DNA from 3 places in the Ensifer sp. 22521 genome. Region 1 is predicted to be linked to each of the others. Evidence: predicted binding sites of a transcription regulator. Region 1 holds the regulator's gene; each other region holds the start of a gene.
What was found. Region 1 encodes LexA, which represses DNA repair genes until DNA is damaged. Its sites were predicted from a motif close to TGTTCNNNNTGTGTTCNG; they were not measured.
Positions count from the first base shown of each region.

Region 2: the regulator LexA is predicted to act here: its motif matches at 1,888-1,905, upstream of ACTJKE_RS03380 (ImuA family protein).
Region 3: the regulator LexA is predicted to act here: its motif matches at 2,344-2,361, upstream of radA (DNA repair protein RadA).

Region 1 covers NZ_JBQENM010000009.1:41,271-50,862, forward strand. The annotation lists tRNA gene ACTJKE_RS15280 (tRNA-Cys) at 48-121, shown strand; gene ACTJKE_RS15285 (hypothetical protein) at 336-668, shown strand; gene lexA (transcriptional repressor LexA) at 759-1,484, opposite strand; gene ACTJKE_RS15295 (hypothetical protein) at 1,731-2,027, opposite strand; gene ACTJKE_RS15300 (hypothetical protein) at 2,148-2,963, shown strand; gene ACTJKE_RS15305 (hypothetical protein) at 3,166-3,687, shown strand; tRNA gene ACTJKE_RS15310 (tRNA-Ser) at 3,834-3,923, opposite strand; gene ACTJKE_RS15315 (septal ring lytic transglycosylase RlpA family protein) at 4,237-5,268, shown strand; gene ACTJKE_RS15320 (D-alanyl-D-alanine carboxypeptidase family protein) at 5,332-6,492, shown strand; gene tmk (dTMP kinase) at 6,717-7,397, shown strand; gene ACTJKE_RS15330 (DNA polymerase III subunit delta') at 7,394-8,425, shown strand; gene ACTJKE_RS15335 (hypothetical protein) at 8,420-8,725, opposite strand; gene metG (methionine--tRNA ligase) at 8,904-9,592, shown strand, end outside.
Region 2 covers NZ_JBQENM010000002.1:261,401-270,992, reverse strand. The annotation lists gene ACTJKE_RS03385 (DNA polymerase Y family protein) at 1-997, opposite strand, end outside; gene ACTJKE_RS03380 (ImuA family protein) at 912-1,865, opposite strand; gene ACTJKE_RS03375 (metallopeptidase family protein) at 2,036-2,470, shown strand; gene ACTJKE_RS03370 (DUF1737 domain-containing protein) at 2,693-2,899, opposite strand; gene ACTJKE_RS03365 (HpcH/HpaI aldolase/citrate lyase family protein) at 2,896-3,801, opposite strand; gene ACTJKE_RS03360 (hypothetical protein) at 3,927-4,181, shown strand; gene ACTJKE_RS03355 (VOC family protein) at 4,370-4,801, shown strand; gene leuD (3-isopropylmalate dehydratase small subunit) at 4,956-5,561, shown strand; gene ACTJKE_RS03345 (RidA family protein) at 5,570-5,950, shown strand; gene ACTJKE_RS03340 (AAA family ATPase) at 6,063-6,902, shown strand; gene ACTJKE_RS03335 (NUDIX hydrolase) at 6,899-7,351, shown strand; SAM riboswitch at 7,579-7,656, shown strand; gene metA (homoserine O-acetyltransferase MetA) at 7,718-8,650, shown strand; gene ACTJKE_RS03325 (vWA domain-containing protein) at 8,654-9,592, shown strand, end outside.
Region 3 covers NZ_JBQENM010000006.1:255,170-264,761, reverse strand. The annotation lists gene ACTJKE_RS11060 (CvpA family protein) at 1-606, opposite strand, end outside; gene radA (DNA repair protein RadA) at 838-2,241, opposite strand; gene alr (alanine racemase) at 2,399-3,538, opposite strand; gene ACTJKE_RS11045 (AraC family transcriptional regulator) at 3,693-4,550, shown strand; gene ACTJKE_RS11040 (AzlC family ABC transporter permease) at 4,672-5,325, shown strand; gene ACTJKE_RS11035 (AzlD family protein) at 5,322-5,633, shown strand; gene ACTJKE_RS11030 (replicative DNA helicase) at 5,744-7,246, opposite strand; gene ACTJKE_RS11025 (MarR family transcriptional regulator) at 7,583-8,026, shown strand; gene ACTJKE_RS11020 (MFS transporter) at 8,032-9,592, shown strand, end outside.

The sequences.
Region 1 (9,592 bases):
TGCAATCATTCTAAATCCGCGCCAACGCTCGGTTATCCGAGCTGTGAGGCCTCGTGGCGGAGTGGTGACGCAGAGGACTGCAAATCCTTGTACCCCGGTTCAATTCCGGGCGAGGCCTCCAATAACTCTCACCTCATTTTAGTGCGGATAGACGTTCTGCCTCAGGGCAGAGCGATTGTGTGTGTTTGCCTCCACACGCCCGCACAAGCCACGTCTTCTAAGCCACTATCGGATCTTATCGCTTCGGTGAAATCGGTAGAGGGGGAACGATGACTCCGCTGACATCAGCCGCATCGGTAGCGTCCGTCATCATCAAAACGGAGGCAATCGCATATATGAAGACGAAACTTGTCCTGACGGCCTTGGCCCTCTTCGCTGCGACCACATTTGAGGCGCAGGCAGAGGATCTGGTTTTCAAGCTGAAGAACAACACCAACGCAGTGCTGACGAACTTCTATACGTCGCCTGTGGGCGTCAATGAGTGGGAAGACGATGTTTTCGGCCGGCAGGTGCTGAACCCAGGGGAAGACATGGAGATCACCATCGCCGACGGCCGGGAGGTCTGCAAGTACGACATGCGCTTCGAGTTCGAAGAAGGCTCCGGCCTCGATACGACCGAAGACATGCAGGACCTCTGCGAGCTCGGCGAGTACACCATCCACGAGTAAGAGGCGTGCCTTCAGGTCGCCTTCAATAAACAGAGCCTCGCAGCCGCAAGCGGTGGCGAGGCTCGGTCGGATGCCAGGTTTCCCTCGGAATCAGTGGTAGCGGCGGATCAGCCCGACGAGCTTGCCCTGGATCTTCACCCGATCGGGCCCAAAAATCCTTGTTTCGTAGGCAGGGTTCGCGGCTTCGAGCGCGATCGATGCGCCCTTGCGCCGGAAGCGCTTCAGCGTCGCTTCCTCATCATCCACGAGCGCCACGATGATATCGCCGGGATTGGCCGTATTGCCATTGCGGATGATCACCGTGTCGCCGTCAAAGATGCCGGCTTCGATCATCGAGTCGCCCTTGACTTCGAGAGCGTAGTGTTCGCCGTTGCCGATCATGTCGAGCGGTATGGTAATGTCGTGCGTGTTGTTCTGGATCGCCGAGATCGGCACACCGGCAGCGATGCGGCCCATGACCGGGACGGAAACCGATGTGTTGTCGGCCACGGGCGTGGGCTTTGGCGGTGCGGCAGGAGCGGCCGCTGGCGCCTTGCCGAGGCTGCCCTCGATCACGCTGGGCGAGAAGCCGCGGCGGGGCTGCTGCTGGCTTGACGCGTAGGCTTCCGGAAGCTTGATGACCTCGAGCGCGCGGGCTCGGTTCGGCAGACGGCGAATGAACCCGCGTTCTTCGAGTGCCGTGATCAGACGGTGAATGCCGGACTTCGACGCCAGGTCGAGCGCATCCTTCATTTCATCGAATGATGGTGGGACGCCTGACTCCTTCATGCGTTCGTGAATGAAGAGAAGCAATTCCTGTTGCTTGCGGGTCAGCATGGCACGTCGCTCCCAGAGGCGTGAAACAAATCAAGAACAGACACTATCTGTTCCATATGTGTTCCGCAAGTGCCTAAAATTCCGTGAATTCAGACAATTGGCGCGTCTGTGCGTGTCGATTGGTCACTTTTACGGGAGCAGAGCGGGTTTGGGCGATGATCGTGCCCAAACGGAGGGCCGTGGGGCAGCGCGTTGCGCGACGGCACGGCGATTCGAACGAATCGCGAGCGTTTTTGTGCAAAGAGGCTAGGCCGGCTGCGTGGCGGCGCAGGCGTCTTCGAATTCCTTCACCGTCTCGGCGCTGTTGTCTTCTGGAAGTACGGCATCCGCCGCATCGGTCGCGACCGGCCTGTCGCCATCATAGACGAACGACTGGATGTAGAACGCGATCGCACCCTTCCACACCTTGCGTCCATCGATCTGATGGCACGGCACGGCGCTCTCGAAATCGGTCTGAAGTTCGTCCACCGTGGCGGCGCTGAGCTTGACGTCAGGCATATTAGGCGACGCGACTATCGAAGCGAGAAGCAGGGCGGCAAGCACGGTGATCGTCCACTTTGATGCAAGGGTGGGACTACGGGGCGGTTAACGATGTGAACCGCGCTTTCGTTCCGAAGTCCAGCAAGCTTGGCGATCACTGTCATGTGTTCAACAGCTCTTTGAGTGCAGGCTGTGGCCGTTTTGCGCCAGGGGCACGCAGCGGCGAAGCCGCCTCAGCCTGGCGCGCCGTCCGCGCTGCAATCGCTTGGGTTGCGCCAAGTCGCGGCCTCGCTGCCGGCGTGCACAAATCCGTGTTGTGAAGATGCCGCACGTCTCGACAGGTTGCGGGAAAAATGGGGTGGTTGCATGCGTAGATTGTCGTTGGCGGTTCTCTGTCTGTTGGTGGCGGCGGGAGCGGCCGCTGCTGAAGAAGGGCGTTCGAATATCTGGAAGGAGATCAATGCCTGGACGGTGGGCTCCGATCCGTCCTTGGGCGGCTCGTGCTATGCGGCGACGAGCTACGACGGCGGAATGATCCTTCGAATCGGCTTTTATCCGAGAGGATCGGCGAACCTGGCGTTTCTTTCGATCGGCAATGCCAACTGGAAATCGATCGAGCCGCAGAGGGAGTATGACGTCGCCTTGCAGCTCGACCGTGGCCGCCAGTGGCCGGCTGTCGCGTTCGGCGTGGACCTCACAGGCTCGAAGGCTCTGGTCGTCAACTTCTCCAACACCGACTTCTTCACCGAATTCGTGCGCAAGAACACGCTGGCGCTGGCGTTCGAAGGGCGCGTGGTGGCGAGCCTCAGCCTGCGCGATTCGATGAAGGCCGTCAGCGAGATGTTCAAATGCCAGGAGGCGGTGATTGCGTTGATGCCAAACGGCGGGCAGGGGGCGGCCGCCGATCCGTTTGCGGGCGCTGGCGGGAATGCGCCAAACAATGACCCCTTTGCTGGCGGCGGCCAGACCAAGTCGTCGAAAGATCCCTTTGCCATGTGATCTTGGCGTGAGCGTCGTTCCGCTGGGAGGTGAATATTCCTAAGATTTTGCATGGGTGCGGGTTACCCACCCTCGACAGTCACGCGGCGACCTATCAAAATGCGGGCAAACGGGGGATTTGCATGCGTAGATTGCTGTTCGGATTGGTGAGCTGTCTGATGGCCACGGGACCGGCCGTGGCTGAGGACTCCGAGATCATCAAATGGAAGGAAGTCGGCGCTGGACCGTTGCTTCCGACACGTCGATGGAAGGCTCGTGTTTCATCACGTCGATGTTCGAAGGCGGAATCAGGCTGCGCCTGGGGTTCTATCCCAAGGGCTCCGAATCGCCGCTCTACATGAGTTTCGCCAGCGACGACTGGAAGTCGCTCGAGGTCGGCAAGGACTATGACCTGACGTTCCGCTTCGACAAGAGCGATCCCTGGAGTGCGGCGGCGACCGCCGCCGGCGACGAGAGCGGCAAGTTCCTCTTCGTGAACGTCACCGATGCGGAATTCCTGACGGGGTTCGTGCGCAAAAGGACGTTGGCGATCGCCTTTGACGATCGCGTTGTCGCAAACCTCAGTTTGCGCGGCACCGGCCCGGCGGCGGAAGAACTCCTGAAATGCCAGCGGGCCGTGGATGAGATCATCGCCGACGAGGGCCGCAAATCCAAGGAGAAGAAGTCCGATCCGTTCAACGCGCCGAGCGAGAAACGCTCAGCGCGTGATCCGTTCAGCCTCTAACCCGCGGCTTGCGTGAAGGGCGGAGGGCCCAGTCGTCGTCTGCCCGAGGCGAACCAGACGGCGCTGACGCCTGCCGACGTACGCTCATTAAAGTGAAGCACCGCCAGGGATGGCGGTCCATCGTCGGACTATATTCCTTGGGAAAATGGCGGACAGGGTGGGATTCGAACCCACGGTACGGTTTCCCGTACGCTGGTTTTCAAGACCAGAGCCTTAAACCACTCGGCCACCTGTCCTTGCCTGAAGTCGCAGTCAACTGCTTACCGGGCACGGCGTTATTGCGCGAAGCCCTGTCGCTTTGCAAGATTTAACATGCGTCGCTGAAAGATTTTCTCGATGGCCGGACTGGAGTGCGCGGGCACGCTCCGCCGGTAACCATCTGTAAACCATAACGCATGAAATCCGGCGCTGATCTGTGGATGAGTTCGCATTTTCGCCTTGTTGCTGTCATGTTTAATCGACTGTTCCGTTTCGGGACGCCGAGATTTCCGCTGGGGGCACGAGCGGAAGGTTTCGAGTACGGCTTATTCGATCGATGTTGTGGGACAGATGACATCCAGTAAAAATGCGGCATATCTGGTCAAGGGACTGCGCCTTGCGGCAATTCCTGCGCTGTGCGTAACGCTCGCGGCCTGCGGATCCACGTCGAGCATCAAAAAGAAGCCGCGGAGCAAGGAATACTTCGCCGAATCCGTTTACGGCGTGAAGGCGAGCCCGCGCGTTGCCACCGGTAACAACATCCCCAAGGGCGGCGGACGCTATCAGGTCGGCAAGGCCTATCAGGTCAAGGGCAAGTGGTATCAGCCGAGGGAAGACTTCGGCTACAACAAGACCGGTACGGCTTCCTGGTACGGCTCGGCCTTTCATGGTCGCCTGACCGCCAACGGCGAGGTCTATGACAAGGCCCATCTGTCGGCCGCCCATCCGACGTTCCCGCTGCCGAGCTACGCGCGCGTCACCAACATGGAAAACGGTACGTCCGTCATTGTGCGCGTCAACGATCGCGGCCCCTATGAATTCGGCCGGATCATCGACGTTTCCTCGAAGACGGCCGACATGCTCGATATCAAGCGCAAGGGCAGCGCGCAGGTGCGCGTGCAATATGTCGGCCGCGCGCCGCTTGAAGGCAACGACATGCCCTATCTGATGGCGTCCTACGTTCAGAAGGGCGAACGTGGCCCGAGCGTGATGCCGGAAGGCCAGATCGCGACCGGCGTAATGGTCGCCTCCAACGAGCCGTTCCGCAAACAGAGCCTTGGCACGATCACCGTCCCCGCACAGGCCTCGCTCGATGTTGGCGAACCGATGACGGCGCTCGCAGCTCCCGTGCCGCAGTTCGCCCAGCCGCAATCGCTGAACGAGTTCGTGATGCTGCCGGAAATCGGCCCGATCCCGCGTGAGCGGCCCGAGTTCATCCCGATGCCCGATGGCAACATGGCCTATGCTGCAGCTTACGTCGAAGTCCGCGTCAGCGACGCCGAATCGCCGTTTGAAGCGATTATGGTCGACCGGAAGCAGCTTACCCCCCAAGTGATTGTCGATTACGCCAAGCGCCAGAAAGCAAGCGGTTCTGTCCGTTAACCGCAGGCGGCGTTGTGCCAAAATGACCACGCTGCTATGCCCAAGGGGAAACCGGAGTTTCCCATGCGCATGAAGATGTTTTCGGCGGTGTTTTTCGGCGTTGCGCTGTTTACAGGCGCCGTATTCGCGCAGACACCGGCGCCCGCTTTCGATACCAAGGCAAAGCAGATCCTGCTTGTCGATGCCGAAACCGGCACCGTGCTTTTCTCACGCGCCGAAAATCAACCGATACCGCCTGCATCGCTCGCCAAATTGATGACGATGGAGGTCGTGGCCGAGGCTCTCGGCAAGGGCGAGCTTTCCGCCGAAACCACCTTCGAGGTGTCCGAGCACGCCTGGCGCACCGGCGGTGCGCCCGCCGGCACCTCGACGATGTTTGCCGCATTGAAATCCCGCATCCGCGTCGCCGACCTCCTGCAGGGTGTGGCGGTCCAGCTTGCCAACGATGCCTGCATTATCCTTGCTGAAGGCATGACCGGGAATGAGGGCGCTTTTGCCGAGCGGATGACGGCGCGCGCGCGCGAGCTTGGCATGCCGGTTGCGACGTTCCGCAATGCCACTGGGCTCCCGGATCCCGGCAACCAGATCACGATGAGCGAACTGGTAACGCTCATTCGGCACCTCCACGAGGCACATCCCGATCTCTACAGGCTCTATTCGCAGCCGGAGTTCGAATGGAACAAGATCCTGCAACGCAATAAGAACCCGCTGATCGCGGCCAATATCGGTGTGGACGGCCTGGCGACCGGCTTTGCCGAAGGCTTCGGTTTCTCCCTGGCCGCTTCGCTGCAGCGCGGCGACCGCCGGGTCTATCTCGCCATGGGCGGTCTCGAAACCGACAAGGAGCGCATCGAGGAGAGCCGCAAGGTGCTCGATTGGGCAATGACCGCCTTCGAGAAGAAGCGGATTTTTGCCGACGGGGAGGCGATTGGCGAAGCGGCCGTCTATGGCGGCGATGCCGCCCACGTCGCCTTGGTTGCCGGCGGTCCGGTCGACGTGCTTTTGCCGGTCGACAATCCGGAACGGCTGACGGCGCGGATCGTCTATAAGTGGCCCTTGCGGGCGCCGGTGACTGCGGGGACGGAAGTCGGCGTCGTCAAATTGTGGAACGGCGAGAAGCTGCTGCGCGAAGTGCCGGTCAAGACCGCCAACGCCGTCGGGCAGGGCACGCTGACCAGCCGTGCTCTCGATGCGCTGCAGGAACTGCTGTTTTTCTGGATTTAGCCGCACCTGGTTGCGGCGAGGGCGGTTCCTGCCAATTCATCGCCACCTGACGGTTTCACACGGCGGACCAATCGGTTAAACAGGGCCAGAGCGGAATGAGGAAAGTGTGCGCGGTTTTCCGCCCGCGTTCCGCTCTAGCTTATTAGAACAGGTCACGATGATTTCAGGTCGATTCGACCTGAAATCATCGTGACCTGGGTCGCATGCCGATATGGGAACGCATGGTGTCGCTGAAAAAAGGTCTGTTCGTAACATTCGAAGGTGGGGAAGGTGCCGGCAAGTCGACGCAGCTTCGTCTTCTTGCCGAATCCCTGCGCGGGCGCGGCTACGAGGTGCTGACGACACGCGAGCCTGGCGGTTCAGCCGGCGCCGAAGCGGTGCGCCACGTGCTTCTTTCGGGAGCCGCGGAGGCCTTCGGGGTCAGGATGGAGGCGATCCTCTTTGCAGCGGCCCGGAGCGATCATGTCGAAGAGGTCATCCGGCCGGCGCTCGACAAGGGTACGATCGTGCTGTGCGACCGTTTCATGGATTCTTCGCGCGTCTATCAGGGCATCACCGGCAACCTGGAGCAAAGCTTCGTCGAAAGTCTGGAGCGTGTGGCGATCAACGGTGTCGTGCCGGATCGGACCGTGATTTTCGATCTGCCGGCGAGCATCGGCCTCGAGCGGGCGCAACGCCGCGCCGGGGACGACAATCCTGATCGTTTCGAGAAGGAGCAGCTGGAGACGCATGAGAAACGGCGGGACGCCTTTCTCGATATCGCCAGGCGCGATTCCGAGCGATGCCGGGTCGTCGATGCGACGCAGCCTGTCGAGGCCATCGCCACCGAGGTGCTTTCCCTCGTCGAGGCCCTCCTGCCGCATGGCGACGGCACCGACACGTCGACCGAGGAAGTCGTGTCATGAGCGCGGAAAGAGGCGGCGTCCTGGATGGCGCCATCGCGCCCGCCGAGAACAATCGACTGTTCGGCCACGAACAGGCGGAAAGCTTCCTGGCGCAGAGCTATCGCTCCGGCAAGGGACACCACGCGATCCTGATCGAAGGGCCGGAGGGGATTGGTAAGGCGACGCTTGCCTTTCGCTTTGCGCATCACATCCTGAAACATCCGGAACCCGCGGAAGCGCCTGAAGCGATTTCCGATCCCGATCCGGCTTCCGCCATCGGGCGGCAGCTCGCCTCGGGCGCCTCGCACAATCTCTTGCACCTGAGCCGCCCGATCGATGAGAAGACGGGCAGGGCGAAGGGCGCGATCACCGTTGACGAGGTCCGACGCGCCGGCAAGTTCTTCAGCCAGACGTCAGGTACGGGCAACTGGCGCATCGTCATCATCGACCCGGCGGACGACCTCAACCGGAATGCGGCCAATGCCATCCTGAAGATCCTCGAGGAGCCGCCGCGCCGCTCGCTCTTCCTGGTGCTGACGCATGCGCCCGGAAAACTGTTGCCGACGATCCGCTCGCGCTGCCTGCCGCTGCGGCTGAAGCCGCTCGACGTCGCGCCGCTCAGTCAGGCTCTGGCGCATCTCGGTTTCGATCTCGAAGGCGAGAACGCCGAGCGCATCGTCGCGGCCGCCAATGGCAGCGTCGCCGAAGCGCTGAAGCTCATCAATTATGGCGGACTGGAAATTACCGCGACATTCGAAGGAATCCTCGCAGGGCAGGGCCCGGCGGTCCGCAAGGACATGCACAAGCTGGCCGACGTGCTCTCGGGCAAGGACAGTGAAACGATCTTCGAATTCTTCCAGGCTCTCGCAAGTGACCGCATCATGCGCGACGCGCGGGAGGCCGCGATTGCGGGAGACATCGTGCGCGCCGAGCGCTTCGCGCGGCTTTCGGCTTCCGTGACCGAGCGGCTGACCGTCAGCGACGCCTACAATCTCGACCGCAAGCAGACCATCCTGTCGCTGCTCGACGATTTGAAAGCGGCGCTATAGCGCCGCCTGGAAGCGCCACTTGCGCTCGATTGCCGCCTGCAGGTCGAGCTTGTGGTGGTGGGCGAAAAGCAGCACATGCCCGAGCAGGTCGGCGGTCTCGTCGGCCATCAGGGACCTGAGTTCGTCCGTTGATTTCCCGTTGCGTCGGCCGCGGCCGCTGAGCTTGTTCCAGACCTGCGTCAGCTCCCCCAATTCCTCCTGCATCTTCAGGATGAACCAGTCGGGGTCGCGCTCGATTCCGTGCGCGCCGGCATAGCCGGCGGAGGCGGTTTCAAATTGGCTGCCAAGTCGCTCCAGCATGATTCACCCTCTTTCGTTTGTTTCTGTTTTGTTCTAGGTCGCGCATGCGGATTATGCAAGGCTGGCAGCGCCAGCGGCGACCTCTCCGACCGGGCTTTTCGCGGATCGCATGTTTCTTCCTTGCGGCGTATGCGCTAAGAGCGTGCGTAGCTTAATCCGAGATAGATCGAATCCGCCTATGAGAGACACGTCCCCTTTCTACATCACCACCGCGATTTCCTACCCGAACGGCCGGCCGCATATCGGCCACGCCTATGAGTTGATCGCGACGGATGCCATGGCGCGCTACCAGCGCCTAGATGGACGTGACGTGTTCTTCCTGACCGGCACCGACGAGCACGGCCAGAAGATGCAGCAGACGGCACGCAAGGAAGGCGTGACTCCGCAGGAACTGGCCGACCGCAACTCCGCGGAATTCCAGAAGATGGCCGTGCTATTGAATGCGTCCAACGACGACTTCATCCGCACGACCGAGAAGCGCCATCACGATGCGTCGCAGGACATCTGGATTCGCATGGGCGAGGCGGGCGACCTCTACAAGGATTCCTACGCCGGCTGGTACTCTGTGCGGGACGAAGCCTACTACCAGGAGAACGAGACCGAACTGCGCGACGATGGCGTCCGCTACGGCCCGCAGGGAACGCCCGTCGAATGGGTCGAGGAGCAGAGCTACTTCTTCCGCCTCTCCGCCTATCAGGACAAGCTCCTGAAGCACTATGAGGAAAATCCTGATTTCATCGGTCCGGCCGAACGCCGCAACGAGGTGATTTCGTTCGTGAAATCGGGCCTCAAGGATCTCTCGGTTTCGCGCACCACCTTCGACTGGGGCATCAAGGTTCCGAACGACCCGGCGCACGTGATGTATGT
Region 2 (9,592 bases), on a different contig from region 1:
CGAAGCCGAAGCCGGCATCGAGATCCTCGTGCACCGCCTGCAGCCGTTCGCGGAAGAGACCGGCGACGCGCCGCGGCTCGTTGAGCGGCGAGGACGTGCCGGCGGCGATGCGGAAGACCGCGCCATCGACGCGGAAAAGCAGAAGCTCGAACAGACGCCCGCCCTGCCCACGCTTTTCCAGTTCCGGTTTCAGCCGCATCGCCAGCTCTTCCGTCAAGCCGAGAATATCGTCTTCGCCCTGGACCGGTTCGCCGAGACGGCGCTCCACTGAGAGGGCAGCAACGGGCAGCCGCGGCGACAGTGGCTCATCCTCCCGCCCGAGCGCCTGATCGAGGCGCAGAAGCAGGGTCGCGCCGAACCGGCGGGCAAGCGGCGCGCGCGGCGCCTCGATGATGTCGCCGATCTGCTTGAGCCCGACCCGGCCAAGCGTTTCGATCGTTTCCCGCGGCAGCCGGAGCGCCGCCATCGGCAACGGCGCCAGCACCCGCGCCGCCTCGTCCGGGGCGAGAATGCCGTCGGAGCCGAAGCGCGCCACCGCCCAGGAGAGCCCGGCGGACGAGGAGATCGCCGCCCGGGCCTCGACCCCCAGATGGAAGAGGCGGGCAAGCAGATCGTCGAGCAGCGCCTTTTCCCCACCGAGAAGATGGGCGCAGCCGGTGATGTCGAGAAAGAGGCCGCTGTCGCCATCAAGCGCGACGAGCGGCGTATAGCGGCAACACCAATCCGCAAGCCCTTCGAGCAGGGCCCGATCGGCGGCGGGATCGGCCGGCAGCACGTCGATCTCGGGACACATGGCCCGGGCTTCGGCAACACCCTGGCCGATGTGAAAACCCGCTTTTTCGGCGTAACCGTCGAGCGCGACGAGGCGCATCGCACTCTTCACCTTGTCGGCAAAGACGAGGGGCGGATGCTCAGGACGCCCGCGGGAAAGCCACGAGTTCCCCCAGCGCTTGCGCGCGACCCGATCGGCCGGGAGATGCGGAAAGGCGAGCGACAGAATGCGCTGGTTCTGGATCTGCCGCAGCAGCGGCTGGTAGGGGCTCGATGGGGTAAAGGCGGCGGTCATGGGGGTTCCACTCCAGCAGGAAGCCGAGCGGCGCAGGAGCCCTGCTCTTCTCGGCGATGACATGAAAGACGGGATGGCCGATGCTGCCGCGAAGCATCGATCCATCCGGTAGGGGACGCTCGCGCGCCGGCGCCGGCTCGACAAGGAAGCGGAAGAAGGCGCTGCTGGCCTCCTCGTGTCCGGACTGGCGCAGGAGCAGAAGGGGAACATGGCCCGCGCGTGAGCGAACATGCAGGCGCCGGCTCTCGCTGAGCGCAAGAGCTGCGGGATTGCCGCGAATTTCCAGGATGACGGCACAGAAGCTTGGAACGGAAAGCGCCGCCTCGGCGATCCAGAGCGCGTCCTTCACCGTGCGCGGCAGGCTGAAGACGAGGCCGCGGATATCGAGCCCATAGGCCTTGAGACCCAACCCATAGGGCAGGCCCGCCTCGTTGGAAGCCATCGACTGGCTGATCCAGAGAACGGGGGCTGCCGGCTCGCCTTTTTCCAGGCGCGCCTGCTGGCAGAGCACACTGAGCGCTGCGGCAAAACCGGCGGCAGCGCCGGCATCGCGCGTCTCGGCATTGCGGATTTCCGTCATGCCTTCGAGCGGTAGGCCGCCTTCGAGAAGCGTGTCCAGATCCGTAACGCCAAGCGCAAGCGCCCGACGGCCAGGCTCATCTTCCTCGCGCTGACGGAAGCCGCCGGGATCGGCCGCCTTGGCGGCGCGCACGACGCCCGGAAGCCGACGGTTTTCGATCCTGGCTATGGTCTCTCGGAGCGAAAGTACCGTCTCCCGCTCCACGGCTTTGTCGGCCATGACGGTCAACTCCCATCATAAATGTTCATGTTATGTTCTATTAGATTCCAGAGCTTCCTAAATGAGTCAACAGCCAATTCTAAGAATTTATTCCTGTCCCCATGCCCGCGGAATTCAACACTCGAAAAACACTGGCAAAATCGCTATATGGAGGGCAACAAGGAGTGCCTATGGCCCGCATTGACCAGACCGATGATTGGCGGGAACGCCACGCACCGACGCTTACCACTTTTGAACAGCTCGCACTGGAAGCCTACGGCCACCTGCCGCAGGAATTCCGCCAGCTGACGACCGACCTCATCATCGAAGTTGCCGACTTCCCGAGCGACGACATTTTCGAGGACATGGCACTGGAAACGCCTTTCGATCTGCTGGGCCTTTTCGAGGGCCGTGGCATCAGCGAGCGCTTCACCATGGAAACCGGCCAGTTTCCAAACCGCATCACCCTCTATCGCCGCCCGATCATCGACTATTGGGCTGAGAACGAGGAGACGCTGGGTGACATCATCACCCATGTCCTGATCCATGAGATCGGCCATCACTTCGGCCTTTCCGACGACGACATGGAGCGGATCGAAGCCAGCGTCGAGCACGTCGGCGGCTAACCCGTTTTATCTGCCCCTCATCCGCCTGCCGGCACCTTCTCCCCGCAAGCGGGGCGAAGGAGACTCGCGGTACCGTTCGCATCCCAATCGGAGCACGGGTTAACCGATACCAGAAAACAGGCCTCACACGCCGATTGCGAGCATCAACCGCGTCCCCTCGCCCCGCCTGCGGGGAGAGGGTTAGGGTGAGGGGCAAACTTGCACGACGGCAAACAGCCTCGACTACTGTTCCGACAGCTTGATATCCGGGGTGTAATCCTTGCCCTCGACCTCCTTGAACACCGCCTGGCCGCACTGCATGTGCTGCGTATCGGCATTGAAGGCATAGGTGGGCGAGCCGTGCAGGCTCCAGCCCTGGTTCAGCGCTGCCGTCACCTTGTGACAGAAGGAAGCGTCGTCGGGACCGGTCAGGAAGCGATAGAGTTTCAAGATCTTGTCTTTCGTTTTTCGATGAGATCCGCCTTGGCGGCGAGCATCACGGCCTGATCGAGGTGCAGCCGCTCGACCATCCGTCCGTTGAGATTGATGACGCCCTTGCCGGCGTTTTCCGAGAGCGCAAAGGCAGCGATGATCGCGCGCGCCTCGTCGACGGCGATCTGCTCGACGCCGAAACGTTCGTTTGCCGGGCCGATCTGGGCCGGGTGGATCAGCATCTTGCCGTCATAGCCCATGTCGCGGCCCTGCCGGCATTCCTCGTCGAATCCATCAGCGTCGCGAAAATCGTTGAACACGGCGTCGATGACGTCGAGCCCGCCGCCGCGGGCGGCAAGCAGGATCTGCATCAGCCAGGGAACGAGATAGGGGCGACCGGGGCGATCCGGAACGCCGGTGTCCTTGCGCAGGTCGTTGAGACCAACGACGAAACAATCGAGCCGGCCGCCGAAGGTGCGGCCGGTCTCGGCGATAAGAGGCGCGTTGATGACACCGCGCGGCGTCTCGATCATCGCCCAGAGACGCAGCGTCTCCGGCGCATCGTTTTCGGCCAGCCAGTCGGCCGCCGCCTGGATATCCGCCGGGCTTTCGACCTTCGGCAGAAGAATGGCGTCGGGCTTCGCCGCAAGCACCGCGGCGAGATCGTCCTGGCCAAAGCCGGAACCGAGCGCATTGATGCGGATGACGATCTCACAATCCGGCCGGTTCGTCGTCAGATGCCGAACCAGCGCCTCGCGTGCTTCCATCTTGCGCTCAGGCGCAACCGCATCCTCGAGATCGAAGATCGCGGCATCGGTCGCGAGTTCAGCGACCTTGGCAAGCGCGCGGGCATTGTCGGCCGGCACCGATAGCACCGAGCGACGCAGGCGCACCGGGTGATGTTCGATCGATTTGCTCATGTTTCAGTTGTGCCCGCCTTTGCCTCGTTCCGCAAGACGAGGCGAACCGCCGCACCCCTTTCGCAAAGCCGCCTCTTGCAAGTGCGGGGAGGAGCCCCCACATCGCCATCAGAAAGGTGACGATTATGCAAAGCATTCGCTCTGTTCTCTTCACGGCCGCAGCCCTGACCATCACGTTTGCGGCCTTCGTTCTGACCGCCTCGCTGGCGCTGGCACTGGCCGGCATCGCCGCCGTCGTCGTGATCGGCAGCGCGATTGCCGCCCGGCTGAACCTCAGGCCGGCCCGCGCCACCGCCCGTCCGGCCGCCGCCGCTGCCGCCCACAGCCAGCGCGAGATGCGCATCTGGAACGACGGTCGCGGCACGATCATCGACCTCTGATCCCGGCGATCGTAGTGATCCGCAATCGGGCCGATCCGTAATCGGCTCGAAGCCTTTTGCTGTTTCTCGAGAGCTGCCATTCAGCCGGCTGCGAAATTTTTCCATCCCCGTGTCGGATCCATCGCTCCATGTCCGTCCTTGAGGCAGGCCAGCACGGTCCTGGCTCTTCGAACAGGATGGAGAACGACATGGACACTGAGACGCAGCAAACCGAAACGAAGCAGCCGGCACCGGTCCTGAACGGGCTTCTGCCCTATCTTCAGGTCGATGGCGCCGCCAAGGCATCCGAATTCTACCAGCGCGCCTTCGGCGCCAAGGAGGTCAACCGGCATCCGCTCGACGAGCAGGGCCGGACGATGCACATCCATCTCTACGTCAACGGCAGCTCGCTGATGCTGGCGGATGCCTATCCGGAATATGGCCATCCGCTGGAAAAGCCGCAGGCCTTTACCTTGACGCTCACCGTCGAGGACATCGATGCCTGGTGGGACCGCGCCGTTGCCGCCGGCGCCGAGGTGGTGATGCCGATCGAGGTGATGTTCTGGGGCGACCGCTACGGCCAGCTCCGCGATCCCTTCGGCGTTCTCTGGGCCATGAACAGCCCGGTGAAGGCAGGCTGAGGCTTCCCGACAATCGAAATCCGGGCGAAGCTTTCACCGGGCGGGCATTTTCACCCGCCCGGCGAAGCGTGTTTGGATAGATTTTCCTTCATTTCGGCGCAAAACTCATCTAAACGCTAGCGCAACATTCTTCTGAAATCGAAGGCCTGAAGTTATGGAAAAATTCGTCAAGCTCACCGGTGTCGCCGCCCCCCTCCCCGTCGTCAACATCGACACGGACATGATCATTCCGAAGGATTACCTGAAGACGATCAAGCGCACCGGCCTAGGCAAGGGCCTTTTCGCCGAAGCCCGCTACAATGAGGATGGCTCGGTCAACCCGGACTTCGTGCTCAACAAACCCGCCTACCAGAACGCCAAGATCCTGGTTGCCGGCGACAACTTCGGCTGCGGCTCCTCGCGCGAGCATGCCCCCTGGGCGCTGCTCGACTTCGGCATCCGCTGCGTGATCTCCACGTCCTTTGCCGACATCTTCTACAACAACTGTTTTAAGAACGGCATTCTGCCGATCGTCGTCAGCCAGGCCGACCTCGACAAGCTGATGGACGACGCTTCGCGCGGCTCCAACGCCATCCTCTCGGTCGACCTGGAATCCCAGGAAATCACCGGCCCGGACGGCGGCTCGGTCAAGTTCGAGGTCGATGCCTTCAAGCGCCACTGCCTGCTGAACGGCCTCGACGATATCGGCCTGACGCTGGAAAAGGCAACCGCGATCGACAGCTTCGAGAAGACGGTCGGCGCCTCGCGCCCCTGGGCTTAAAGCGAGACATGGCGCGCAAGCTCATCTCTTCGGGTTCGCCCTTCGAAAAGACGGCAGGCTATTCGCGTGCCGTCGCGATGGGCGACTGGTGCTTCGTCTCCGGCACGACCGGCTACGACTATGCCACCATGACCATGCCCGAAACGGTGGAAGAGCAGGCGCGCAATTGCCTGAAGACGATCGAGGGCGCACTGAAGGAAGCGGGCTTCTCGCTTAAAGACGTGGTGCGCAATCACTACTACGTCACCGATGCCAGCTTCGCCGACCGGGTGTTCCCGATCTTCGGCGAAGTCTTCGGCGAGATCCGTCCGGCCGCAACCATGATCGTCTGCGATCTGATCCGCCCGGAAATGCTGATCGAGATCGAAGTCACCGCCCTCCGCGGCTGAGACCGAGCTTTTCTGCTCACGCCATCTCTTCTCAAATCGATTCCGATTTTGGCCAATATGCGATAGTCCATGGACACCGCCTGCTAGACCTATGCTGAACCGGAAGACGATTATGCAATTCGAAGGCACCGCAGATTACATCGCCGACAAGGACCTGATGATCGCCGTCAATGCTGCGATCCGGCTGGAGCGGCCGCTGCTCGTCAAGGGTGAACCCGGCACCGGCAAGACCGAGCTTGCCCGCCAGATTGCCGCTGCCCTTGGCCTCGATCTGATCGAATGGAGCGTCAAGTCGACGACCAAGGCGCAGCAGGGCCTTTACGAGTATGATGCCGTGTCGCGCCTGCGCGACAGCCAGCTCGGCGACGAGCGCGTCAACGAGGTCAGGAACTATATCCGCAAGGGCAAGCTCTGGCAGGCCTTCGAGGCCGACCGTCGCGTGGTGCTTCTGATCGACGAGATCGACAAGGCCGACATCGAGTTTCCGAACGACCTCTTGCAGGAACTCGACCGCATGGAATTCCATGTCTACGAGACCGGCGAGATGATCGGCGCCCGTCACCGGCCGATCGTCATCATCACCTCCAACAACGAGAAGGAATTGCCGGACGCATTTCTGCGCCGCTGCTTCTTCCACTATATCCGCTTTCCCGACGCCGAAACGCTCGCCCGCATCGTCGAGGTGCACTATCCCGGGATCCGCAAGACGTTGCTTTCGGCAGCCCTTGCCGCCTTCTACGACATCCGCCAGGTGCCGGGCCTCAAAAAGAAGCCTTCCACCTCCGAAGCGCTCGACTGGATCCGCCTGCTGGTTGCCGACGAGGTCGATCCGGCCGACCTCCGCGCCGACGCCAAGACCATGCTGCCGAAGCTGCACGGCGCGCTGCTGAAGAACGAGCAGGACGTGCATCTCTTCGAACGCCTGGCCTTCATGGCACGCCGCGACGGATGAGCCCGGACGCCCACAAGGTCCTGATCTACGCCACCTGGCAAGATCAGTTGCTGGTCTTCGACGAGCCGGACTTTCCCGAGATCGAGCTGCAGGTGCCCGGCGGCACGATGGAGCCGGGCGAGAGCCCGGAAACATCGGCCTTGCGGGAATTCGTGGAAGAGACCGGGCTGACGCCATCGCGGGGCCTCACCCATCTCGTCACGAAGGACTACTCCTTCCGGAAGGAAGGCCAGACCATCTGCCATCGCCGGCACTATTTTCATGTCGCCCTTGCCGGCGAGCAACAGAAAACCTGGCTGCACCATGAAATGACGCCCTTTGGCGGTGGTGCGCCGATCCGCTTTCGCTTCTTCTGGCTCGGCTTAGACGAGGCTAGCCGTCGGCTCGGATACGGCATGCAGGACGGCCTAGATTATCTTCACACGCACGGAAGTTGCCCCTCACCCTAGCCCTCTCCCCGCAGCCGGGGAGAGGGGACGGAAATGGCGACGGTCGCCGCGAGACAATGATGTCCGGGCTTCTTTCTGGAACGGAAATGATCGGTCCCTGGGAGGCGCGAGCGGGTGCCACAAGCTCCCTTCTCCCCGCCTGCGGGGAGAAGGTCGCGGAAGCGGGATGAGGGGCCGCCCGACCGCCCGAATCGTTTTTCTTGACCCCCGCGCCCCAGTCGCGCTATCAAATTCCTCGTGGTGATTTGGCCGGCCGGCTTGCAGCCACGTTAAACAAGTCGCTAAAGGGCCGAGGAAAGTTGGATTTCCGAGGACCGGTCGCGATCAATCGCCGCCGGTTTTTTTGTATTGATCGAGTGGAAGCCCATGCCCATCAAGATTCCCGATACGCTGCCCGCTTTCGAAACCCTCGTGCATGAGGGTGTGCGGGTGATGACCGAGACCGTGGCGATCCGTCAGGATATCCGCCCGCTCCAGATCGGGCTCCTGAACCTCATGCCGAACAAGATCAAGACCGAGATCCAGATGGCGCGCCTGATCGGCGCCTCGCCGCTGCAGGTGGAATTGTCGCTGGTACGCATCGGCGCCCACCGGGCGAAGAACACCTCGGAAGATCACCTGCTTTCTTTCTACGAGACCTGGGACGAGGTGAAGGGCCGCAAGTTCGACGGCTTCATCATCACCGGCGCGCCGGTCGAGACGCTCGAATACGAGGACGTCACCTATTGGGACGAATTGAAGCGCATCCTCGATTGGACGGAGACCAACGTGCATTCGACGCTTAATGTCTGCTGGGGGGCGATGGCGGCGATCTACCATTTCCACGACGTGCCGAAGTATCCGCTGAACGAGAAGGCCTTTGGCGTCTACCGCCACCAGAACCTCAATCGCTCGTCGGTCTATCTCAACGGCTTCTCCGACGACTTCGCCGTCCCCGTCTCGCGTTGGACCGAGGTCAGGCGTGCCGACATCGACAAGGTGCCCAGCCTCGAAATCCTGATGGAATCGAAGGAGATGGGCGTCTGCCTCGTGCACGAGAAAAAGGGCAACCGGCTCTACATGTTCAACCACGTGGAGTATGATTCGACCTCGCTGTCGGACGAATATTTTCGCGACGTGGACGCAGGCGTGCCGATCAAGATGCCGCACGACTATTTCCCGCACAACGATTCGACCCTGCCGCCGCAGAACCGCTGGCGCAGCCATGCGCACCTCTTCTTCGGCAACTGGATCAACGAGATGTACCAGACGACGCCCTATGATCTCGCAGAGATCGGCACCGGAGAAAGCCAGGACTGACCGATGTTCATCCCCTTCTTCCTCGAACTCAAAGCGGCGAAAGTTCCGGTGACGCTCCGGGAATTCCTGTCGCTGATCGAGGGGATGGAGGCGGGCATCGCCACATTCGATGTCGAAGCCTTCTACTTCCTGGCGCGCACGGCGCTGGTGAAGGACGAGCGCCATATCGACCGCTTCGACCGGGTGTTCCAGCACTGCTTCTCCGGGCTCGAGGCGGTCAATCCCATGGAGACGGGCGAAGAGGCCGTCATCCCCGAGGACTGGCTGCGCAAGCTCGCCGAAAAACACCTGACCGAGGAAGAAAAGCGCCTGATCGAATCCCTCGGGGGCTTCGACAAGCTGATGGAGACCCTGCGCCAACGGCTTCGGGAGCAGCAAGGCCGGCATCAGGGCGGCTCGAAATGGATCGGCACCGCCGGCACCTCCCCCTTCGGCGCCTATGGCTACAATCCCGAAGGGGTCAGGATCGGCCAGGACCAGTCGCGCCACCGCCGCGCCGTCAAGGTCTGGGACCGGCGCGAGTTCAGGGATTATGACGACACGGTCGAACTCGGCACCCGCAACATCAAGGTGGCGCTGAAAAGGCTCAGGCGCTGGGTGCGCCAGGGGGCGGCTGACGAACTCGACCTTTCCGGCACGATCCGTGCCACCGCCGAGCACGGCTATCTCGACGTGGTGACGCGGCCCGAACGCCGCAATGCGGTCAAGCTGCTGATGTTCTTCGATATCGGCGGCTCGATGGACGATCACATCCGCATCGTCGAGGAACTGTTTTCAGCCGCCCGCGGCGAGTTCCGCCATATGGAGCATTTCTACTTCCACAACTGTGTCTATGAGGGTCTGTGGAAGGACAATCGTCGCCGCCGCGTCGACATCACCCGCACCACCGAAGTGCTGCGCACCTATGGCGGCGACTATCGCGCCATCTTCGTCGGCGACGCG
Region 3 (9,592 bases), on a different contig from region 1:
TGCGTCGTCGGCGGGCGCCTGCTCCGGCGTCGTCGACGGTGTCTGGCCGGGGGTCGCCGCCGGTGCTTCGCCTTCACCTTCGCCGGTGGTGTCCTTGCCGCGCAGGCGGTCGAGAATGGTGGCGTCGGCTTCTTCAGGCAGAAGCGCGATCAGCTTGTTGCCGAGATTGTCGAGCAGCGGCTTCGATTTCGCCTGGGTTACCCAGGTCGGCTGCTGCTGCGGCGCGACGAGCCAGTTGAAGAACAGCATGGCGACGACGACCAGCAGGATGCCGCGGGCGGCACCGAACAGGAAGCCGAGGGTGCGGTCGAGCGCGCCGATGCGGCTGTCGATGATGAAATCGGCAATCCGCATGGTAATGAAGGAAATGATGATCAGCGCGACCAGGAAGATCACCGCCGCCGATCCGATCAGCGCGACAGTATCGCTGTTGGTGTACTGCTTGGCGTAGGGCAGAAGCTGCGGGTAGAGGAAATAGGCGGCCGCGGCCGCACCGACCCAGCTCGCGACCGAGAGCACCTCGCGCGAGAAGCCTCGAACCATGGCCAGGATTGCGGAAAACAGGGCGACGCCGAGAACGATACCGTCGAGAATTGTAATGGGCATTTTGTCCTTACTCCGGACCCGGTTCGTCCGGGTCTCCTCAAGCCTATCCGCCATCGGCCCTGCTTGACGTTCAGGGCATTTTCAGCCTCTTCGCGGCCCCTACAGCGCTGCGCGTCCTTTCGGGCGCGCAAAGGTCGCTGTAGCGCTCAGACCTGCTGCATAATTTTGTCCTTAAATCGATCCCGATCTAAGGAACTATGCAGTAGTGGACGGTCTGCGACACCCGCATCTTCAATCTTCGTCCTCCACCGGTCTCAGCGCGTTTCGCGATCCCGCGATGCGCGCCACCAGATCCGGCAGGCTTTCCATTTCGCTCCATCGGCCATTGCCGTTTTTCGGCAATTCGGTGGACGCGGACGGCAGGACCGCCTGCGAGAACCCGAGTTTCTCGGCTTCCTTAAGGCGTTGTGCGGTATGCGCAACCGGCCGGATGGCGCCCGACAAGCTGACTTCGCCGAAATAGACGCAATCCGCCGGAAGGGCAAGCCCGGCAAGCGATGAAACCAGTGCGGAAGCCACAGCTAGATCGGCGGCCGGCTCGGAAATGCGGTAACCGCCGGCGATATTGAGATAAACGTCGTGCTGGCCGAGGCGTACGCCGCAATGGGCTTCGAGCACAGCGAGGATCATCGATAGGCGGGCCGAGTCCCAGCCGACGATAGCGCGCCGCGGCGTACCGAGTGAGGTCGGCGCGACGAGCGCCTGCACTTCGACAAGAATGGGGCGGGTGCCTTCCATGCCGGCAAAGACGGCGGCGCCCGGCGATTTTTCGTTGCGTTCTCCGAGGAACAGTTCCGACGGGTTGGCGACTTCGCGCAGACCCTTGTCCGACATTTCGAAAACGCCGATCTCGTCGGTCGGGCCGAAGCGGTTCTTGACGGTGCGCAGGATGCGGTAGTGGTGGCCGCGGTCGCCTTCGAAATAGAGTACCGCATCGACCATGTGTTCGACGACGCGCGGGCCGGCGATCTGGCCCTCCTTGGTGACGTGGCCGACGAGCACGACGGCGGTGCCCGTCTGTTTGGCAAAGCGGATCATCGCCTGCACGCCGGTGCGCACCTGGGTGACCGTGCCGGGCGCCGAATCGACGATGTCGCTCCAGAGTGTCTGGATCGAATCGATGATCACCAGATCGGGGCGCTTGCCTTCCGAAAGCGTTGCCAGGATGTCCTCGACATTGGTCTCTGCGGCCAGCAGCACGTCGCTATCGGCAGCACCCAGGCGCTGCGCACGCAGACGCACCTGCGCCACGGCCTCTTCACCGGAGACATAGATGACGCGGTGCTTGCGGCGCGAAAGTGCGGCGGCCGCCTGCATCAGCACCGTCGATTTGCCGATGCCGGGATCGCCGCCGACGAGCAGCGCGGAGCCGCGCACGAAGCCGCCGCCAGTCACCCGATCCAATTCCGAAATGCCGGTCTGGATACGCGGCGCGTCCTCGATCTCGCCGGAAAGCGTGGTGAGCGCCACCGGGCGGCCCTTCTTCGGAGCGCGCGTCGGACCGCCGCCGATGCCCGCTGTCGGATCGTCTTCGATGATCGTGTTCCATTCGCCGCAGCCTTCGCATTTGCCCGCCCAGCGGGTGTGGACGGTGCCGCAGTTCTGGCAGATGAATTGGGTACGGGCTTTCGCCATCAGGATCGGACTTTCGAAATCTGGGAGCCGCCGGCACACATGCGAGGCGATGCCGCCGACGACAGAAGAATCACCTTCGTCGTCACATAATGCCGCGGAACGCGGAACAAAAGGTGAATTTTAGCGAAGGCCGCAAGGAAAATGCAGGAAAGCCACGTCAGACGGCACCGACATAGTTCCTGATGTAACGATGCCCGAGGCTGGTCAGCAGCTCATAGCCGATGGTTCCGCCGGCGCGCGCCACGTCGTCAATGGCGATGTTTCGGCCGAAAAGCTCGATGTAATCGCCCGGCCGCGCTGCACCGGCCGGCAGGTCGGTGACGTCGAACAGGCTGAGGTCCATGGTGACGCGCCCCACATGCGGCACGCGCTTGCCGTGCAGGAAGCCGAATGCCCCTGACGGCGTTGCCTGCCGTAGAGTCACGCCGCCGCCGGAGACCGAACGATGGTAGCCGTCGGCGTAGCCGACCGCGACGGTGGCGATGCGACTGTCTCTGTCGAAGCGGGCCGACGCGCCGTAGCTCGCCGTGCCTCCGGCCGCGACCTCGCGGATCTGGATGATCCTGGCTTCGGCGGTTACCACTGGGGTCATCGGGTTGATGGCATCGTTGACCGCCTCGCCGCCATAGACGGCGATGCCCGGCCGGGTGAGCTCGAAATGATAGTCGGCGCCCAGGAAGACACCGCCGGAATTGGCAAGGCTTGCATCGACACCCTCATAGGCAGCTGTCGCTTCGCGGAAGCGCCCGAGCTGGTAGGCGTTCAACGGGTGCTGCGGTTCGTCGGCACAGGCGAGGTGGCTCATGATCAGGACTGGCGAGAAGCTTGCGGGTCGCGCCGGGTCATTGGCAAGCGCCACGGCGGCCTCGACCGAGAGGCCCAACCGGTTCATGCCGGTATCGATATGCAGCACGCAGGGGTGATCGCCGCGCTCGGAAAGAGCCGCCATGAACACCGCAAGCTGCTCGTCGGAATTGATGATCGGCACCAGGTCATTGTCGAAGAAGAGCTCTTCGTTGCCCGGCCACATGCCCGCGAGAATGTAGATGCGGCCCTCCGGAACGAGGGGGCGCAGTTCCGCACCTTCCTCGGCATTGGCGACGAAGAAGTCGCGCGCACCGGCGGCATAGAGGGCAGGGGCTGCATCATCGATGCCCAGGCCATAGGCGTCCGCTTTCAGGACCGCTGCCGCCCGCGCCTTGCCGGAGCGGGCATTCATCGTCCGCCAATTGTCGGCAAGCGCACCGAGATCGATCGTGAGGCGGTTGGAGGCGGAAAGAAATTCTGGGGGGAGCATGCCGGACACTCTTCGTGGACGATACGAAGAGCAATACAGCCAACGGCCCATGGTCGCAAATGCTCGCCTGTCGCATCGCCGTCACGCGGGCCACGAAGGAAGGATGAGCACTTTTGTGCAAGACGGGACCGCCTCGGGTCACTATGGTTGCTCAATGCAGACGATTTCGCAGGAAGAAGCCATAGAGGTCATGCCGATTGAAGGCGGTGAGCGCACGCGCTTTTGGCGCGATCCTCGTTTTATGGGCATGGAATGTCTGACGGCGACCTTCATTACCCATGAATTCGCGCCGCACGCACATGAGACGTTCAGCATCGGCGCGATCGAGGCGGGCTCGCAGATTAGCAAGATCAAGGGCGAGCGCTCTGAAGCCGGCCCTGGGTTCTTCTACCTGATCAACCCCGACGAAATCCACGACGGCCACCCCGGCGGCAGCGGCTATCGTTATCGCATGGTCTATCCGAGCGCCGATCTGCTGGTGAACATCATCGAGGACGTGACCGGTCGCGCTTTCAAGGGAACGCCGTCCTTCTCGAGGCGGGTGCTGCAGGATCCGGACCTCGCCTTGTCCTTTCATCAAGCGCACCGAACGCTTGAGGTGGCAGGCGGCACGCTCGAGGCCGAAGAAAGAATGTTCGGCGTGCTTGCGGCGATGTTCGAGAGGCACGGCAGTACGATCATCACCCCGATCGAGACGCGCGAGCAGTCCCCCGTGCATCGGGCGCGGGACTATCTGATCGAGAATTATGCTGAAGACGTCGGGCTCGAGGAACTCGCCAAGGTCGCAGGGCTCAGCCGCGCGCACCTGATCCGCGCCTTCCGCAAGGAATTCCATATCACTCCACATGCCTTTCTGACCGACAAGCGCGTGCGCACCGCCAAGACCTTGCTCAGGCATGGCTGGTCGGCGGTGGATGCGGCCTACCAGTGCGGCTTCGCCGATCAGGCGCATTTCAGCCGCCACTTCAAGGCGCGCACCGGCGTGACACCCGGCGCCTTCCGTGCCGGCTGATCACTTTCGTTCAATACGGGACCTGCTTCCGCCTATAGACGTTCTGCGTTTCGTGTGAATGGAGACAGGGACGTTGCAGGTAAGAAATGCGTTGCAGGAATTTCGGGCCGCGGCGATCGCGATGACGCCGCTGATCGTCGCCGTCATGCCGATCGGCCTGGTGTTCGGTGCGGTGGCGGCGGCCAAGGGGCTGACGCCGGCCGAGGTGACGCTGATGAGCGCACTGGTCTTTGCCGGCGGGTCGCAATTCGTCGCCATGGATATCTGGACACATCCGGCGAACTGGGCCGCACTCGGCTTCTCGGCACTGCTCGTCAACGTCCGCCATGTGCTGATGAGCGCTTCGATCGGCAGCAAGCTTGACGGTTTCTCCGGGCCGGCCCGCTATGCCTCGATGCTGCTTCTCGCCGATGAAATCTGGGCCATGGCCGAGATGCGCGCGAGCAATGGCAAACTCACGCCCGCCTGGTATGCCGGCCTCGCCGTGCCCTTCTACTGCGCCTGGGTCCTGACGAGCCTGACGGGCGCGATGGTTGGCGCCCTGCTGGGCGATCCCAAGGTCATCGGCCTCGACTTCGCATTCCCTGCCGTTTTCATCATCCTGGTCATGGGTTTCTGGAAGGGGCGCGAAACGGGCGCCGTTCTGGCCGCAAGCGCTTGTGCGGCCGTGGTCACGCATCAATTGCTGCCGGGCGTCTGGTACATTGCGGCGGGTGCTGCAGCCGGCGTCGTCGTGGCTATGCTTTCAGGCGGACACAAGGAGGCCCACGCATGAGCGTCGATCTCAACACTTTGCTTGCGATCCTGGCCATGGCCGTCGCGACGGTCGCGACCCGCATCGGCGGTCTCGTGCTGATCCGCTATGTCACGATCGGAGAAAACCAGAAGCGCGCCCTCGAGGCCATCCCGCCGGCGGTTCTGATGGCGGTCATCGCTCCGACGGCACTGGTCACCGGCCCGGCCGAAACGATTGCCGCTGCGGCGACGGCCGTTGCTGCAACCAGGCTGCCGCTCTTGGCATCCGTTGCCGTCGGCGTGGTTTCGGTGGCGTTGTTGCGTCAGGTTCTAGGCGGTGCCTGGTAAAAGGCGGTGCCGGTTGAGCCCATCACGCTTGGGCGGCTCGTTGTGAAGTAGAGCGGGCTGGGAAACCGCAAACATTTTTCCCAGCCCGCTCCGGCCGCCCCCACGGAACTCTAGTGTTCTTCGTACTGGGTGAAGGAGGGATCGGCGAGATCGGTGAAGCGCGTGAATTCCGACTGGAAGGCGAGCTTCACGGTGCCGGTCGGTCCGTGACGCTGCTTGGCGATGATCACGTCAGCCGTGCCCTTCACCTGCTCCATCTTCATCTTCCACTCTTCGTACTTCGGGTCGAACTCGTCGCGCGGCTCCAGGTTCTTCACGTAGTATTCCTCGCGGAACACGAAGAGCACGACGTCGGCGTCCTGCTCGATCGAGCCCGATTCACGAAGGTCGGAGAGCTGCGGGCGCTTGTCTTCGCGGCTCTCCACCTGACGGGAGAGCTGCGACAACGCGATGATCGGAACGTTCAGTTCCTTGCCGAGCGCCTTGAGGCCGGTCGTGATCTGGGTGATTTCCTGCACGCGGTTGTCGCTCGATTTGCCCGAGCCGGTCATGAGCTGGATATAGTCCACCACCAGGCAATCGAGGCCACGCTGGCGCTTCAGGCGCCGGGCGCGGGCGGAAAGCTGGGCGATCGAGATACCACCGGTCTGGTCGATGTAGAGCGGCACCTTCTGCATCATCTGCGAGCAGGCGACGAGCTTTTCGAAGTCGGCCTCGGAAATGTCACCGCGGCGGATCTTCGACGAAGAGACCTCGGTCTGTTCGGAGATGATACGGGTGGCGAGCTGTTCGGACGACATTTCGAGCGAGTAGAAGCCGACGACGCCGCCGTTCCTGGCCTTGAACGAACCGTCCGCCTGGACTTCAGGCTCGTAGGCGGCAGCGATGTTGTAGGCGATGTTGGTGGCAAGCGAGGTCTTGCCCATGCCGGGACGCCCTGCAAGCACGATCAAGTCCGAGCGCTGCAGGCCGCCCATGCGGGCGTCGAGGGATAGGATGCCGGTGGAAATGCCGGAGAGGCTGCCGTCGCGCTCGAAGGCCGCACCTGCCATGTCGATCGCAAGCGCGACGGCATCGTTGAACGACTGGAAGCCACCGTCGTAGCGGCCGGTTTCGGCGAGTTCGAACAGGCGGCGTTCGGCATCCTCGATCTGGCCCTGGGGCGGCATATCGAGCGGCGCGTCGTAGGCGATGTTGACCATGTCCTCGCCGATCGTGATCAGCGAGCGGCGCAGCGCCAGATCGTAGATCGCACGGCCATAGTCTTCGGCGTTGATGATCGAAACCGCTTCGGCCGCGAGGCGCGCGAGATACTGCGCGACGGTCAGGTCGCCGACCTTTTCGTCAGCCTTGAGGAAGGTCTTGATGGTGACCGGGTTGGCGGTCTTGCCCATACGGATGATGTCGCCAGCAACCTCATAGATCTTGCGGTGCAGCGGCTCATGCAGATGCACGGGCTTCAGGAAGTCCGAGACGCGATAGAAGGCGTCGTTGTTGACGAGGATCGCGCCGAGCAAAGCCTGCTCGGCTTCAAGGTTGTTCGGCGCCTCGCGATAGTGCTGGTCCACCTGATCCTTGCTGATAGGGGATAGCTTTCGCGCCGCGTCATTCATGTCGTTTTATCTCTGCCTTTGTCTGGTGTGGCACCGGTTTGCGATCTACCGCGAGCCGGGTCAAGTGCAGGGGGGACACACTCGCAAAGCGTCTCATCGCAGCCTCGCGCTTTTCCCGTTGTTCGACTGATCCACAGGCCAGGTTCACAAAAGCGTAGAATCTCGCCTTGCCACAAAATTGGCCGTTGACGCGACGAATCGCCCGAGCCTTCCGGGGCATGGGGGAAGTCTAGCGCCGTCCTCCCCCGCCTCAAAATCCTGATCTTGAAAATCCCCCGCATTTGGATTAGATAGAGTCAAAATAATTAGCATGCTAGTAATATGGAAAAGATACCAATGTATCAGCCCACCGTGAACCGCGAATTGTTCGATGCCCTGTCGCTGGTCAATCGCAAGCTGCGGGCCGTGTTCGACGCTCGGGTGAAGGAGAAGGGCCTCACGCTGTCGCGGGCCCGAGCGCTCTTCTGCTTGACCCGGAAGGATGGTTTGAACCAGCGCGAGCTGGCCGATGAGCTCGATATTGAAACGCCGACACTGGTGCGTCTGCTCGATGGCATGGAGAAGCAAGGTTTCATCGAGCGGCGGGTCGAGGCCTCCGACCGGCGCGCCAAGCAGATCCATATGACTGAGTTCGGCCGTTCCGTCGCTGACGAAATCCTGCGGCTTGCCGACGAGATCCGGGCGGAAGTGCTGCAAGGTATCGATGCCGCCGAACTTGCCGTGACGCAGCGGGTGGTGCGGGCGATCGCCGATAACGTCCAGTCGCTGGCGCGGGAGTGACAGCGATGAGCGCAGTCGCCACTGCTGCTGCAAACGACAATCGTAACGCCGCTCCGCTGGAGACGGGCGTGGCTAGCTATGACGAGGAGGCGGTTTCTCCCGCTGCACCGATCCCGGCCCCGGTGCCGGCGCCCGCCCCGGTCGACAAAAGCCTGGCACTATCGGCGGTCTATGTCGTCGGGTCGGTTCTCCTGTTCCTGACGCAGGGCCTGGGCATGAACCTGGCGCTTGCCAATCTGACGCAGATCCAGGGTTCGCTCTCGGCGACCTCCGTCGAGGCCGGCTGGCTGTCTGCGGCCTACATGGCGCCCAATGTCAGCCTGTCGATCGCGCTGGTGAAGATTCGCGCTCAATACGGGCTGCGCCGCTTTGCCGAAATCAGCATCGTCGGCTTCGTCATCGTATCGCTGATGAACGTCTTCGTTTCCGACCTGCATTCCGCCATCGTCGTCCGCTTCATCAGCGGCATTGCTGCTGCACCGATGTCGACGCTCGGCTTCCTCTACATGCTCGAAGCCTTTCCGCCGGCGCGCAAGCTGACAGTCGGTCTGGCACTGGCGCTCACCTGCACGACGATCTCCGCGCCGATCACCCGGCTGATCTCGCCGACCCTGATCGAATACGGCCAGTGGCATGCGCTCTACACGCTCGAAATGGCGTTGGCACTGATCGCGCTGCCGATCATCTATCTGCTGCCGCTGACGCCGGTGCCGCATGCCAAGGTCATCCAGCGCATGGATATCCTGAGCTATCTGTTCGTCGCCCTTGCCTTCGGCTGCCTAGCCATCGTGTTGACCATGGGGCGTCTCTACTGGTGGTTCGAGGCATCCTGGCTCGGCGTCCTCCTGGTCGTTTCAATCGCAACACTGACGACCGTGGTGCTGATCGAGCTCCATCGCAAGGTGCCGTTGATCGACATACGCTGGATCACCTCGAAGGAGATCGTGCACTTTGCTGCCGTTCTGCTCATCTTCCGCCTGGTTGCCTCCGAGCAGTCCACGATCGCGACGAATTTTTATCAACAGCTCGGCCTCCAATTCGAACAGGTCGCGACGCTCTATTGGATCATCCTTGCCGCGGCGATAGCCGGCGGCCTGCTCTGTGCCGTGCTGATGAACCCGCAGCATGCAGAGCGTGTGCACGTCCTGGCGCTCTGCCTGCTGGCGACCGGCGCCTACATGGACAGCCAGGCGACGAGCCTGACACGGCCCGAGCAGATGTATCTGAGCCAGGCAATGATTGCCTCGGGAACTGCGCTCTTCCTGCCGCCGGCCATGGCGCGCGGCTTCAAGGCTGCGCTTGCGAAGGGGCCGAGCTACATCCTGAGCTTCATCGTGATCTTCCTCTTCACCCAGAGCATCGGCAGCCTGATCGGCTCCGCAGCCTTCGGCACCTTCGTAACGATCCGTGAAAAATTCCATTCCAACATTCTCGCCGAACAGATCGTCTTGTCGAACCCGCTGGTTGCCCAGCGCGTCAACCAGCTCTCCGCCGCCTATAGCAAAGTGATGGGCGACAAGACCTTGCTGGGCGGCGAGGGCACCGTGCTCCTGTCGCAGCAGGTCA